Linked DNA regions of Bradyrhizobium sp. WD16. The protein of the gene in region 1 interacts with the protein of each later gene in a pairwise test. Links are inferred from orthologs where the notes say so. Each region holds a gene or a part of one and is shown on either strand. Other genes may lie near its edges.

What was found.
Region 2: the proteins of gyrA (region 1) and gyrB interact in binary tests that used the Escherichia coli proteins (3 or more experiments, as listed by UniProt). The link is inferred for Bradyrhizobium sp. WD16 from one-to-one orthologs.

What each region holds. Positions count from the first base shown.
Region 1 is NZ_CP028908.1:4,622,438-4,630,225, reverse strand. What follows is about bases 1-3,345. They hold gyrA (DNA gyrase subunit A), read right to left. Parts: upstream 2,946-3,345; coding sequence 201-2,945; downstream 1-200. Also shown: DB459_RS21405 (MarC family protein), read left to right, coding at 3,819-4,436; DB459_RS21400 (single-stranded DNA-binding protein), read right to left, coding at 4,604-5,107; DB459_RS21395 (outer membrane protein), read left to right, coding at 5,571-6,299; excinuclease ABC subunit UvrA, read left to right, coding at 6,891-7,788. UniProt on the Escherichia coli protein: A type II topoisomerase that negatively supercoils closed circular double-stranded (ds) DNA in an ATP-dependent manner to maintain chromosomes in an underwound state.
Region 2 is NZ_CP028908.1:1,628,519-1,636,075, reverse strand. Bases 2,434-5,547 are described here. They hold gyrB (DNA topoisomerase (ATP-hydrolyzing) subunit B), read right to left. Parts: upstream 5,155-5,547; coding sequence 2,713-5,154; downstream 2,434-2,712. Other genes in these bases: recF (DNA replication/repair protein RecF), read right to left, coding at 5,386-5,547. Also shown: DB459_RS07555 (heavy metal translocating P-type ATPase), read left to right, coding at 1-1,284; DB459_RS07550 (hypothetical protein), read left to right, coding at 1,448-1,762; more of recF, read right to left, coding at 5,548-6,525; dnaN (DNA polymerase III subunit beta), read right to left, coding at 7,107-7,557. UniProt on the Escherichia coli protein: DNA gyrase negatively supercoils closed circular double-stranded DNA in an ATP-dependent manner to maintain chromosomes in an underwound state.

The DNA.
Region 1 (7,788 bases):
TACCGCGCCTCCTCACCGCCCGCAAGCGCCGCAGCCCCTCGCCCGGCCGCGGCGCGGGTGTTTTCTATTGATATTCAGTGGCTTGCCAAACCACGGCGCGCCGCCGACCGCAACGCCGCCGAAGACGGCCGTTTTTGGTTTCGAAGCCGCCCGGATGCCCTCGGGCGGCTTCTTGCCGAGCGCGGCTCGTCCGGCGCTCGTCAGCCGCCGTTGCCGTTGTCTTCTTCCTCGGTGAGGTGCTCGACCGAAACCACGTGTTCGTCATCGGCGGTGTCGAAGACGATGACGCCCTGGGTCGAGCGGCCGGCGACGCGGATGCCGTCCACCGGGCAACGGATCAATTGTCCCTTGTCGGTCACCAGCATGATCTGGTCGCTGTCCTCCACCGGGAAGGAGGCCACCAGCTTGCCGTTGCGGTCGTTCACCGACATGGCGACGATGCCTTTGCCGCCGCGGCCGGTGGTGCGGTATTCGTAGGACGAGGTGCGCTTGCCGTAGCCGTTGACCGAGACCGTCAGCACGATCTGCTCCTGCGCCGACATCTCCACATAGCGTTCCTGGGAGAGCTGGATGGCGCCGTTCGTCTCCTCGCCCTCGGCCTCGGCGGCCTCGTCGACGGCCGTCTCACCGGCCAGAGCTTCACCGGCCAGAGCTTCACCGGCAACGGCGCGGCGCATCTTGAGATAGCCCGAGCGCTCGTCGGACGTCGTCTCGACATGCCGCAGGATCGACAGCGAGATCACCGTGTCGTTGTCGACCGCGATGCCGCGCACGCCCATCGAGGTACGGCCGGTGAAGACACGCACGTCCGTGACCGGGAAGCGGATGCACTGGCCGCCGGCGGTGGTGAGCAGGACGTCGTCATGCTCGGTGCAGATCTGCACGTCGACGATGGCCTCGCCCTCGTCGAGCTTCATGGCGATGATGCCGGAGCGGCGGACATCGACGAAATCGGACAGCTTGTTGCGACGGACGTTGCCGCCGGTCGTGGCGAACATCACGTCGAGATTGGCCCAGGAGGATTCGTCCTCCGGCAGCGGCATGATGGTGGTGATGCGCTCGCCCTGCTCCAGCGGCAGGATGTTGATCAGCGCCTTGCCGCGGGCGTTCGGCGCCGCCATGGGCAGGCGCCACACCTTCTCCTTGTAGACCTGGCCGCGCGAGGAGAAGAACAGCACCGGCGAATGGGTCGAGGCGACGAACAGCCGGCTGACGAAATCCTCGTCGCGGGTCTGCATGCCGGATCGGCCCTTGCCGCCGCGCTTCTGCGCGCGATAGGTCGATAGCGGCACGCGCTTGACGTAGCCGAGGTGAGACACGGTCACCACCATGTCCTCGCGCTGGATCAGGTCCTCGTCCTCGACCTCGCCCTCCTGGTCGACGATCACCGTGCGGCGCGGCGTGGCGAATTCGGCCCTCACCGCCGCCAGCTCGTCCTTGACGATGGCCTGGACGCGGGCGCGCGAGCGCAGGATCTCGAGATAATCGGAAATCTCCGCCGCGAGCTTGTCGAGTTCGTCGGAAATCTCGTCTCGGCCGAGTGCGGTGAGCCGCTGCAGCCGCAGGTCGAGGATCGCCTTGGCCTGCTCCATCGACAGCCGAGCGGTGCCGTCGGCATTGAGGTGATGGCGCGGATCGTCGATCAGCGTGATCATGGCGGCGACGTCCGCCGCCGGCCAGTCCCGCGACATCAGGGTGTCGCGAGCGGTCGCGGGATCGGGCGAGGTGCGGATGACGCGGATGATCTCGTCGATATTGGCGACTGCGATGGCGAGACCCACCAGGATATGGGCGCGGTCGCGGGCCTTGTTGAGCAGGAACTTGGTGCGACGCGTCACCACCTGCTCGCGGAAGGCGACGAACAGCGTCAGCAGGTCCTTCAGGTTCATCACCTGCGGCCGGCCGGCGTCGAGCGCCACCATGTTGGCGCCGAAGCTCGTCTGCAGCGGGGTGAACTTGTAGAGCTGGTTCAGCACCACCTCGGGGACGGCGTCGCGCTTGAGCTCGACGACGACGCGCATGCCCTCGCGATTGGATTCGTCGCGCAGGTCGGCGATGCCCTCGATCTTCTTCTCGCGGATGAGATCGCCGATGCGCTCGACCATCCCCGCCTTGTTCACCTGGTAGGGGATCTCCGAGATGATGATCGCCTCGCGATCCTTGCGGATGGTGTCGATCGTCACCTTGCCGCGCATGATGACGGAGCCGCGGCCGAGGTGATAGGCCGCGCGGATGCCCTGGCGGCCGAGAATGATGCCGCCGGTCGGGAAATCCGGCCCGGGCACGATGCCCATCAGGTCGTCGATGCCGAGCGCGGGATTGTCGATCAGCGCGATGCAGGCATCGATCACTTCGCCGAGATTGTGCGGCGGGATATTGGTCGCCATGCCGACGGCGATGCCGCCGGCGCCGTTGACCAGAAGATTGGGAAAGCGCGCCGGCAGCACCGACGGCTCGCGTTCGGAGCTGTCGTAGTTGGGCTGGAAATCGACCGTATCCTTGTCGATGTCCTCGATCAGGGTGTGCGCGGCCTTGGTGAGACGGGACTCGGTGTAGCGCATGGCCGCCGCGGTATCGCCGTCGACCGAGCCGAAGTTGCCCTGGCCGTCGACCAGCGGCACCCGCATCGAGAAGTCCTGCGCCATGCGGACCAGGGCGTCGTAGACCGACTGGTCGCCATGGGGATGGTATTTACCGATGACGTCGCCGACGGTGCGGGCCGACTTGCGATACGCCTTGTTCCAGTCGAAGCCGTTCTCGTGCATGGCGTAGAGAATGCGCCGATGCACCGGCTTGAGGCCGTCGCGCGCGTCCGGCAGCGCCCGCGCCACGATCACGCTCATGGCGTAATCGAGGTAGGATCGCTTCATCTCATCGGAGATAGAAACCGGGCGGATGTCGACCGGCCCGGAGGCGCCGGATTCCGGATTATCTTGATCGGCCAAACGCAAAAATCCCCACGACGAATCAGTCCGGGAGATATAGGCGATTCAGAGCCCCGCACCAACCCCTTTCGCCGCCGAAACGGCCTATAAAATCCAATTAAGTCAGCTGCTTATCGCTAGTGTCCTGTCTCCGAATTACCGCTACGTTTGCCTCGCACTCGCACGGTCATTCGGAGACATAGGGACACTAGCAAAATCAGAGTGCGAGTGTCCTGTTTCCAACGTTCGTACCCCATTGCAGCAGGCGCTCATACGAACGTTGGAAACAAGGGGACACTAGTGTCCCGTCTCCGAATTACCGCTTCGTTTGCCTCACCCTCGCACGGTCATTCGGAGACATCGGGACACTAGCAAAATCAAAAAGCTAGTGTGGCTTATGTCTCGCAATTGCCTATGAGAGGCTTGCCGCAAAGGCATAGGCAATTGCGAGACGCCACACTAGCATCATTATGATTCTAGTGTGGTTTTGGATCTGACGCGCGCTCGAAGAACTCGCTGCAATACTGAAACGAGCGTCAGATCCACCACACTAGTGTGGCTTAGGTCTCGCAATTGCCTACGAGAGGGTTGCCGCGAAGGCGGTAGGCAATTGCGAGACGCCACACGAGTGTCCTGTCTCCGAATTACCGCTCCATTTGCCTCACGCTCGCACGGTAATTCGGAGACATAAAGGACACTAGCAAAATCAAAGTGCTAGTGTGGCTTATGTCTCGCAATTGCCTACGAGAGGGTTGCCGCGAAGGCGGTAGGCAATTGCGAGACGCCACACTAGCCGGGAGATCTCGGCAGCAGCGCCGTGCGGACCGCTTGCGGCGCTCCTTGCGGCACTCTATCGCTCGGCATCCGGAAGGCGGCCCGCCGAGGACATTGCGCATGCTCAACGATGCCCTGACCGCCCTCGTCACCCTGCTCGTCGTGGTCGACCCGATCGGCATCGCGCCGGCCTTCCTCGCCGTCACCGACAACCAGCCGCCGCGTGTGCGCAACGCCACCGGGCTGCGCGCCGCGGCGATCGCGTCCGCCATTCTCGCCGGAACGGCGCTGGCCGGAAGCTGGTTGCTGGATCGCCTGGGCATCGGGCTGCCGGCATTCCGGATCTCCGGCGGCATCCTGCTGTTCGCCATTTCGTTCGACATGGTGCTCGGCTGGCGCCCGGCCCGCGACACCCGCCAGGCCGAGGACGCCGTGGCCGAGCACGTCCGCGATGTCGCCGCCTTCCCGCTCGCCATTCCGCTGATCGCCGGTCCCGGCGCGATCACCGCAACCCTGCTTCTCGCCGGCAAGGCGGCAACGCCGGCGGCGCTGGCATCGCTGATCGCCATCATCGCCGTGACAGGCCTGCTCTGCGCCCTCGCCTTCATGGCAGCGGTGCGGGTGTCACGCGCCATCGGCATCACCGGCAACGTCGTCCTGTCGCGCCTTTTGGGCATCGTTCTGGCCGCGCTCGCGGTCCAGTTCATTCTCGACGGCGCCCGCAGCGCCTTCGGCTGAGCAAATCTGAGGCTGAGCAAATCTGACGCGCAGCGGCGTCGCCTCCGCCCCAAAGCAGCCCAAAAGCACCCCAAAAGCAAAACGGCCGGCGCCGCTATCGACGCCGGCCGCAAAACTGCTGCGCAAGGATCAGCGGACGCAACGCCCGCCGCTGGAAAACGTCCCCGTCAGAACGGGATCTCGTCGTCCATGTCGCCGCCACCACCGCCGCCACGGCTGGGGCTGGGGTTGCCGGAGGACACCCGTCGCGGCGCCCCGGAGGACGGCCCGCTGGAACCGAAATCGCCCTCATCGGCGAAGCTACCGCCACCGCCGCCGCCACGCCCATCGAGCATGGTCAGAGTCGAATTGAAGCCCTGCAGGACCACCTCGGTCGAGTACTTCTCGACTCCGCTCTGGTCGGTCCATTTCCGTGTCTGCAGAGCGCCTTCGATGTAAACCTTCGCGCCCTTCTTGAGGTACTGCTCCGCGATTTTGCAGAGCCCCTCATTGAAGATCACGACGCGGTGCCACTCGGTCTTTTCCTTGCGCTCACCGGTGTTCTTGTCGCGCCAGGTTTCCGACGTGGCGATCCGCAGATTGGCGATCGGGCGTCCGTCCTGGGTGCGCCGGATTTCGGGGTCGGCGCCCAGATTACCGACCAGAATGACCTTGTTTACGCTTCCCGCCATCGCACTCTCCGTTCACACACCCAAATCGACACACCCAAGCCGGCTCGCGGCGGGGTTCTCCGTCCCGACCCTATAACCTGCCAGGCGCCGCTCCGGCTCGGCTGCGCGACCACCGGCGCCGCCTTATCCACACTTCCACGCCCAGCATCGCACCGCGGGGCCCATCGTTCTTATTATGTTCCGCCGCCGATGTAAACCACCAGCCAGGGCGGCATTGAAGCACCGGCAGGGTGCCTGCGCTGCCCGAAATGTGTCAAAAGATGCGCGGATTTTGCCTCCACCGGCGGAAATATGCTAAACAAATCCTAAACTTAGTCGGAGTCACTTCGTGACGAGGTGTTGCATTTGGGAGACGGCTTTTCGATCCGGATTGGACTATGGTGTTCCCAACATCGGCGCTTGCGACGATTGTTTCTTGGGATTTGCGCCGCCAGTTGCGGCGGAGATGTAAGTGGAGAGAACGATGAAGAAGATTTTGCTGGGTAGCGTGGCGCTGGTCGCGCTGGGCACGGCTTCGGCCTTTGCCGCCGACCTTCCGGCCCGTACCTACACCAAGGCTCCGGCCTATGTGCCGGCCCCGATCTACAACTGGACCGGGTTCTACATCGGTGGTCACATCGGTGGCGCCTTCAACGGCAGCGACAACATCTACGGCAGCGACGGCCGGTTCGCCGGCGGTGTGCAGGGCGGCGCTGACTATCAGTTCGCCCCGAACTGGGTGCTCGGTATCGAAGCCGAATACACCTGGGCCGCGCGCGACACCACCAACGTGCTGTTCACCGCGCCGCCTGCCTTGGTGCCGTTCACCGTTCAGGGCCGCAGCAGCGACTTCGGTTCGGTCACCGGCCGTCTCGGCTACACCTGGGGTCCGGCGCTGCTGTACGCCAAGGGCGGTCTCGCCTTCCGCGGCAACAACGACAACGTGAACGTGTTCAACACCGCCACCGGTGCGCCGCTCGCCTTCGCCGTCAGCCGCAAGGACACCGGTTACACCGTCGGTGCCGGCCTCGAGTACCTGTTCACCCCGAACTGGTCGGCCAAGGTCGAGTACCAGTACTACAACTTCGGCACCACCAACATCTCGGTGCCGGCCGCCGGCGGCGTTGTCAGCTACCGCGACGACGTCCACAGCGTGAAGGCCGGCCTGAACTACCGCTTCAACTGGGGCGGCCCGGTCGTCGCCAGGTACTGAGCGAAGTACTGAGCGAAGTCCTGACGCATACTGACTGAGGTTCTCCACCGAGGACTCCGGTTCAGGACCACCACAAAAGCCCGGCTCCCGCGAGCCGGGCTTTTTCGTTTGGCGGCTCTTCGTTTGGCGTCTTGTCGTTTTGCCGGTACTCGTCGGCCCCGTTGCCGCCGGGGTATTCCTGCCCGGATATTCATTGCGGCTATCGGCGCGGCGCGGCACCGGCCGCCCTTGCCCTTCGCACCGACCTGAACCACATAGGGTTCACTCACCCCATTGGCTGTCGTCGGAACTCGTCGCGGCCCAATGCTTGCACTCCCCGATCCGGGCGCAGGCATCTCTTGGTGCGCGGCTCTTGATGCGCGGCTCTTGGTGCGCGGCGATGTTCTTGATATGTTCACTGGACAACTCGCGCCGCGAGTCGACCTGCACTTCCGGGCATCGCGGTGCTGTGGGACGATGGACGATACACCCCGACGGGTTGGTTGAGCTCTACGAACGATCGAACCGGGACACCAGCCTTCCATTCGCGATCGCCCGGCGCGCGAATGTCACGCAAGATCAGCGCCGCCGGCGCATCCGGAACTGCCACTGATGGACGAAGTTCTCAAGGCGAGCCGACGACAGATCGATGCCAGCAGCCGCGCCATTCGCATTCGCGGCGCGCGCGAGCACAATCTCAAGAACGTCAATCTCGACATCCCGCGCGACCGGCTGGTGGTGCTGACCGGCCTGTCGGGGTCGGGCAAATCCTCGCTGGCGTTCGACACCATCTATGCCGAGGGCCAGCGGCGCTATGTGGAGTCGCTCTCCGCCTATGCCCGCCAGTTCCTCGAGATGATGCAGAAGCCCGATGTCGACCAGATCGAAGGCCTGTCGCCGGCGATCTCCATCGAGCAGAAGACCACCTCCAAGAACCCGCGCTCCACCGTCGGCACCGTCACCGAGATCTACGATTACATGCGCCTGTTGTGGGCGCGGGTCGGCGTGCCCTATTCGCCGGCCACCGGTCTGCCGATCGAGAGCCAGACGGTCTCGCAGATGGTGGACCGGGTGCTGGCGCTGCCGGAAGGCACACGGCTCTATCTGCTGGCGCCGGTGGTGCGCGGCCGCAAGGGCGAATATCGCAAGGAGCTCGCCGAATATCTCAAGAAGGGCTTCCAGCGGGTCAAGATCGACGGCGCGTTTCATGAGCTCGCCGAGGCGCCTGCGCTCGACAAGAAGTTTCCCCACGACATCGACGTCGTGGTCGATCGCATCGTGGTGCGGCCCGATCTCGGCCAGCGGCTCGCCGAGTCGTTCGAGACCGCGCTCAAGCTCGCCGAGGGCCTCGCCGTGATCGAGTTCGCCGATCCGCCGCCGGGCGGCGAAGGCGAGAAGAAGACCGACAAGAAGACCGCCAAGATCCACGACAGGAGCGGTCCGGAGCGGCTTCTGTTCTCGGAGAAGTTCGCCTGCCCGGTCTCCGGCTTCACCATTCCCGAGATCGAGC
Region 2 (7,557 bases), 3.0 Mb from region 1 along the record:
GCGCTGGGCGCATCGCTGGAGCAGGCGTCTCACCATGTGCTGGCGAAGGCCATTGTCGCGGCGGCGGTCGAGCGCGGCTTGAAGCTGAGAGCGCCGGAGCAGGTCAGGGAGGCCATGGGCGCCGGCCTGCATGGGACGATCGATGGCCAGCAGGTAGCTGCGGGCTCGCGCGAGATGATCCTCGGCAGCCGGCCGCTTTCGCCCTGGGAGCTGCGAGCCATCCGGCGGGCGTCGTGGCGCTCGGCGCTGGTGGTTTTTGTCGCCGTCGAAGGCCGGCCGATCGGCGCGCTGTTGCTGGCCGACGAGCTCCGGTCCGATACGCCGCGGGCGATCCGGCTGATGCGCGACGCCGGCATCGCGCGAATGGTCATGATTACGGGCGACCGCGCCGCCGCGGCGCAAATGATCGGTGCCGCGCTCGACCTCGATGTGGTGCTTGCCGACCGGGCGCCTGCCGACAAGGTCGAGGCCGTGCGCACCGAGCAGCGGCTGCATCCGACCATCATGGTCGGGGACGGCATCAACGACGCGCCCGCGCTTGCCGCAGCCGATGTCGGGGTGGCTCTGGGCGCTCGTGGCGCCAGCGCGTCGTCGGAAGCGGCCGATGTCGTGATCCTCGCCGACAGGCTCGACCGTGTCGGCGAAGCGATCATCATCGCCCAGCGTGCCCGGCGCATTGCAGTCGAAAGCATCATGGTCGGCATGGGGCTTTCATTCGCGGCAATGGGCGCGGCTACCGTCGGATGGCTGGGACCGGTGCCGGCGGCAATCGTCCAGGAGGTGATCGATGTCGCGGTGATCCTCAATGCGCTGCGCGCCTTGAGTCCGGCTCATGACTGGGGCCGCAGGCGTATTACCTCGGAGCACGGTCTTGAGCTGCATCACGATCACGAGGCGCTGCGCCAAGATCTCGATCGGCTCCGCGGCATCGCCGATGCCCTCGACGAGACGCCGCCTGAGGTCGGCGCAGCCTTGATCGAAGAAGCCAATCGCCTGGTGCAGGACCGGATCGTGGCTCATGAGCGCGACGACGAGGGCCATGTCTATCCGCAGCTCGCGGCTGTGCTCCGCGAACGTCACGGCCTCTCTGCCATGAGCCGCGCGCATCGCGAAATCCTGCACTTTGCGCGACTGCTCGCTCGCGTGGCGGAGGACCTGCCATCAGAACAGATCGATCGCTATCTCGTCCGCGACGCACAGCGGGTCATCGAGGCCATCGAAACCCTGGTGCGGATGCATACCGCCCAGGAGGAGGACATCTACGAAGCCGTGGGGACGGCGTAACCGTCGGGCGGGAATCGTCGCGAGCCCTGTAATCCCACCCTGAATGCCGGGATCGCCGGTATCGCTGCTCGCCGATCGGCTTGATCTAGCGCAAGGCGGCTCCCGTCTTGCGGCAGACTAATAACGAAAATCAAGGTTTCAATGAACGTACGGAGAGACGGCGATGGTGAAGCAATCGATGGTTGTGGCCACGGCATTCCTGCTGGTGGTTTTGGGGACCACCGCGGGATTTTCGCAGAACCCGACCTGCGAAGCCCGCTGCCAACGGGTCTACGCTGCTTGCGCCAGCAGATGCGGGCCGGGGATCACCGGTGCAGCCTGTGAAACCGCCTGCGACAATGCCGCCCAAGAATGCAGCAAAAAATGCAAAGATACCGGCAAGGAATTCCGCGACTGCATCAAAAATGCTGGAAGCGATCAGAAGGCCCGCCAAGGCTGCATTGACAAGTACCACACCGATTGGGGCACCGGCCGGTAGTGCTTATCCCCGCGCAGGGCCGAGACCAGTGGTCTGACTTCAAGTCAAGGAGGGCAGGTTTGCATTGCACGGCGCAAACTTGCGATCGTCGAACTGGTTTGCCTGGAGCGTGGTTGGGTGACCATGAAGTATGAACGGATCCAGATCCTGGCCGTCTTTGTGGCCATCACGCCGGCGATCGCTGCCCTGCCACCGCACTCGGCACGTGGCGCTGAGTGCAAGGAGGACCCGATAGAGGTCAACCAATGCGCCGTGCAAAAGCCGAACGAGGTTGCCGTACAGGACCGGACTATCCGGATGTGGCAGACGGCCGCCGGTCTCAAATACGGTCGCGGGTGGAGTTCGTGGTCCAACGCCAAGGGCCGCATTCGCTGCCAACCGGAGGGCGCACGGACATGCTGCCAAGCGGCGGCAGTTCCATGCCGGCAATGATTTCGCGAGCGCGACATCGCAGAGACGCGAGAGGATGGCAGCCACAAGGGTGGCCTTAAGGAGTGCTCCATGATCCGATTAACATGGCGAACCGCCCTGCTTTTGTTCGCGCTTCTGGGCGCCGGAGGAGTTTCCAGCGCCATCGCCCAAGCGCCACCGAAGCCGCCGGAATATGGACCTTTCCCCGCGCCGGGAGGCGGCCAATGTTGCGAGCAGTGGCGCGCGGTCGAAACCTGCATCCGATATTCCAAGGAGTGTCTAGAATGGGACTCCAAGAACAACATTTGCGCCAGACCCAGCAAAGAATGCCTGCAATCCGAGAAGCAGATGCGATGCGAGCGGTGGGTGGCCTGTCCACCCGGGAGTAAAGGTCGACGTTGAGACGTGGCACACGCAGAATATCAGTGTGATCTCTGATTTGGCTTCGCATTGCCGCCTCGCATCGGTGATAGCGGGCCATCACCGGTGCGGCACGCCGTCATCTGGTGAGCGCCGAGGAGATAAGCCGCCCCGACCGCTCACACATCGACGCTGGCGGCGAGCGCGTTGTCCTGGATGAACTCGCGGCGCGGCTCGACCACGTCGCCCATCAGCTTGGTGAAGATGTCGTCGGCCTCGTCGGCCTCCTTGACCTTGACCTGGAGCAGCGAGCGGACATCGCTGTTGAGCGTCGTCTCCCACAGCTGCTCGGGGTTCATCTCGCCGAGGCCTTTGTAACGCTGCAGCGCCACGCCCTTGCGGGCGGCATCGGTCACCGCCTCGAACAGGCCGACCGGGCCATGGACGAAGGTCTCGCTGTCCTTGCGCCGCAGGATGCCGGGCCGGGGATAGGCTTCCTGCAGGCGCGGCGCGAATTCGTCGAGCTTGCGGGCCTCGGCCGAGCCGAGCAGCGCCGCATCCAGCATGGCATGTTCCCGCACGCCGCGGACAGTGCGCTCGAAGGCGAAGCCTTCGCCTTCGATGAATTGGCCGACCCAGCCGCGCTCGACCTCGTCGGCCAGGGCATCGAGACGCTTGGCGATGTAGTCGGCGGCGGCGTTGGCGGTTTCGACGTCGCTGGTGACGCGTGGATTGAGCACGCCGGCGATGGCGGCCTGTTCGACCACGCTGCGATTGTAGCGGCTGTGCAAGCCTTGCAGCGTCGAGCGCACCACACGGGCATCCTCGACCAGCGCCAGAAGGTCCTTGCCGGCCCGCTCCTCGCCGGTGGCGAGGCGGTAGACGCAGTCCTCGAGCCCGGTCTCGATCAGGTAGTCCTCGAGCGCCCGCTCGTCCTTGAGATATTGCTCGGACTTGCCGCGGCTCACCCTATAGAGCGGCGGCTGGGCGATGTAGAGATGACCGGCCTCGATCAGATCAGGCATCTGGCGGAAGAAGAAGGTCAGCAGCAGGGTGCGGATATGGGCGCCGTCGACGTCGGCGTCCGTCATGATGATGATCTTGTGGTAGCGCAGCTTGGAAAGATCGAAATCCTCGCGGCCGATGCCGGTGCCGAGCGCGGTGATCAGGGTGCCGACCTGTTCGGAGGACAGCATCTTGTCGAAGCGGGCGCGCTCGACATTGAGGATCTTGCCGCGCAGCGGCAGCACCGCCTGGAATTCGCGGTTGCGGCCCTGCTTGGCCGAGCCGCCTGCCGAGTCGCCCTCGACGATGAAGAGTTCGGATTTGGCCGGATCGCGCTCCTGGCAGTCGGCGAGCTTGCCGGGCAGCGAGGTGACGCCGAGCGGGCTCTTGCGGGTGAGTTCGCGGGCCTTGCGCGCGGCCTCGCGTGCCGCCGCCGCCTGGATCACCTTGCCGACCACGCCGCGGGCTTCGGCCGGGTGTTCCTCGAGCCAGGCCGCCAGCATCTCGTTGACGACGCCCTCGACCACCGGCCGAACCTCGGAGGACACCAGCTTGTCCTTGGTCTGGGACGAGAATTTCGGGTCCGGCACCTTCACCGAGAGCACCGCGGTCAGGCCCTCGCGGCAGTCGTCGCCGGTGAGGGAGAATTTTTCCTTCTTGGAGATGCCGCTGGTGTCGGCATAGCCGGTGATCTGGCGCGTCAACGCGCCGCGGAAACCGGCGAGATGGGTGCCGCCGTCACGCTGCGGAATGTTGTTGGTGAAGCACAGCACGTTCTCGTGGTAGCTGTCGTTCCACCACAGCGCGGCCTCTACCCCGATGCCGTTCTGCTCGGAGCGGATCACGATCGGGGCGGGCATCACGCTGGTCTTGTTGCGGTCGAGATAGCGCACGAAGGCCTCGATGCCGCCCTCGTAGAGCATCTCCTCGTGCTGCTCGACGGCGTGGCGCTTGTCGGACAAGAGAATCCGCACGCCCGAATTGAGGAAGGCGAGTTCGCGCAGCCGGTGCTCCAGCGTGGCGTAGTCGAACTCCACCATCGTGAAGGTTTCGGAGCTCGGATAGAACGTCACCTCGGTGCCGCGCTTGCCATGGGCGTCGCCGATCACCTTGAGCGGCGCCACCGCCTCGCCATGGGCGAATTCGAGGTAGTGCTCCTTGCCGCCGCGCCAGATCCGCAGGATCAGCTTGGTGGAGAGCGCGTTGACCACCGAGACGCCGACGCCGTGCAGGCCGCCGGAGACCTTGTAGGAATTCTGGTCGAATTTGCCGCCGGCATGGAGCTGGGTCATGATGACCTCGGCCGCGGAGATGCCCTCGCCCTTGTGGATGTCGGTGGGAATGCCGCGGCCGTCGTCATAGACGGTTACCGAGCCGTCGGCGTTCAGCGTCACCAGCACCTGAGTGGCATAACCGCCCAGCGCCTCGTCGATGGCGTTGTCCACCACCTCGTAGACCATGTGGTGCAGACCCGAGCCGTCGTCGGTGTCGCCGATATACATCCCCGGACGCTTGCGGACGGCGTCGAGACCTTTCAGGACCTTGATGGATTCGGCGCCGTATTCCGGGATCACGGCGGCAGGATCGGCAATGGGTTGCCGGGCAGGTTCGGTCATCTGGGTGCCTGAGCGAGGATCGGCGAATCAGCGCGCGAATGCGCGGCCAAGTCGTGAATTTGTGCCATGAAACAGAGGGTGCGTACAGGGCGAATCGGTCGCCCTCAAGTTATTGAATAAATGGTCATTTTTGCGCTTCTTTCAAGGCCTGAATCTGCCATTGAAGACGCCCCCGAAAATGCCCTCCGCGAGCCGGTTCCGTACCCCCTGCGAGCAGGTTTGACCGCCGCATCAAGACTTGCGCGGCTCAATGCGCCCGCCGGCGACCTCGAAGATCCCCGCGCCTGCACCGACATCGGCGAAGCTTGCCGGATCGGCGCCGGTCATCCAGACTTGGGCGCCGAGCGCGGTGAGTTCATCGAACAACGCGACCCGGCGGCCCGGATCGAGATGGGCGACCACCTCGTCGAGCAGCAGCAGCGGCGTGATGCCGGTCATCTCGGCGACGAGACTTGCATGGGCCAGCACGAGACCGATCAGGAGCGCCTTCTGCTCGCCGGTCGAGGCGTCCCTGGCCGGCATGTGCTTGGGCGCATAGACCACATCGAGATCGGTGAGATGCGGTCCCTCCAGGGTGCGGCCGGCGGCGGCGTCGCGGGCGCGGCCGTCCCGCAGCTGCTGGCGATAGCGATCCTCGACCGCGGTCGCCGGCTCGTCGCGCAAGGCGTTCTCGATCCAGCCGTCGAGCGCGATCTCGGCCGAGGGAAAAGCCGATTGCGTGGCGCGGACGCGCAGCTTCGCCGCGAGGCGCGCCAGGGTCTCGCCGCGCAGGGCGGCGACGGCGACGGCGAGTTCGGCGGTCTCGCGCTCGATGGCATCGAGCCAATGGGTGTCGAAATTGCGTTCCTCGAGCAGGCGGTTGCGCGAGCGCAGCGAGCGCTCCAGCGCGGCGACGCGGCCGCTGTGGCCGCTGTCGACGGCGAGCACGAGACGGTCGAAGAAGCGCCGTCGTTCGGAGGCCGGGCCGGTGAAGAGCCCGTCCATGGCCGGGGTCAGCCACACCATGCGCAGGTGATCGCCGAAAGCGGCCGCCGAGGAGACCGGCTCGCGGTCGATCCGGCAGCGCCGGGCGCTGCCGGAGCCGTCCGGCGTGGGATCGATGCCGGTGCCGAGCGTTGCGAGGCCGAGCGCGCCTTCGACCTCGGCCGACACCGCCCATGAGCCATCGCCCTCGTTGTCGGCGACGTCCTCGAGGGTGGCGCGGCGCAGGCCGCGACCGGGTGTAAGGAAGGAGATCGCCTCCAGGCAATTGGTCTTGCCGGCGCCGTTGGCCCCGACCAGCACCACGAGATCGGCCGACGTCGAAAGGCTCGCGGCGCGGTAGCTGCGGAAATGGGTCAGGCTGAGGCGGCGGATGCGGCAGGCGGTCATCGGTGGATCGGCTCGCGATTGTCCTGTCGGCGCGGCGCCAAGTGCGGCTGTCCCGGCCTCATGGTTCGAGACAGGCAACTGCAGCCGCTTCGAACCGTGGCGCCCGCCTCGCGTTCTGCGTCGCCCCCCCGCTTCAAGCGCGGGACCAAGTACTCCGTGAGGATACAATTAGGCAGGGTGGCGCCAATCCTATCGATCACACCACGGTGCGCCACACTAGTGTCCTGTCTCCGAATTACCGCTTCATTTGCCTCACCCTCACACGGTAATTCGGAGACATCAGGACACTAGCAAAATCAAAAAGCTAGTGCGGCTTATGTCTCGCAATTGCCTACAGGGGCTTGCCGCGAAGGGCATAGGCAATTGCGAGACGCCACACTAGTGTCCCGGTTCTAACGTTCGTACCCCTTTGAAGCGAGCGCTCATACGAACGTTAGAACCAAAGGGACACTAGTAGAGTTATGATTCTAGTGCGGTTTTGGATCTGACGCTCGTACGACGAATTCGCTGCAATGCTGATACGAGCGTCAGATCCACCGCACTAGGAACGACACGGTGTACTGGGTCGCCCGGCGGGCCCCTCACACCCGCATCGGCATCAGCACATAGAGCGCGCCCTTGGAGTCGCGATCCTGCATCAGCGTCGGCGAGCCGGGATCGGCGAGCTTGAGCACCGCGACCTCGCCCTCGATCTGGGCGGCGATGTCGAGCAGGTAGCGCGAGTTGAAGCCGATATCGAGCGGCTCGGCGGCGTATTCGACCTCGATCTCTTCGGTCGCGCTGCCGGAATCCGGATTGGTCACGGAGAGCACCAGCTTGCCGGGCGACAGCGCCAGCTTCACTGCGCGGCCACGCTCGCTGGAGATCGTCGAGACGCGGTCGACCGCCGCCTCGAAGTCCTTCTTGTCGACCACCAGCTCCTTGTCGTTGTGCTGGGGAATGACGCGGCCGTAATCGGGGAAGGTGCCGTCGATCAGCTTCGAGGTCAGCACCACGTGATCGAGCGTCAGGCGGATCTTGGCGCCGGACAAT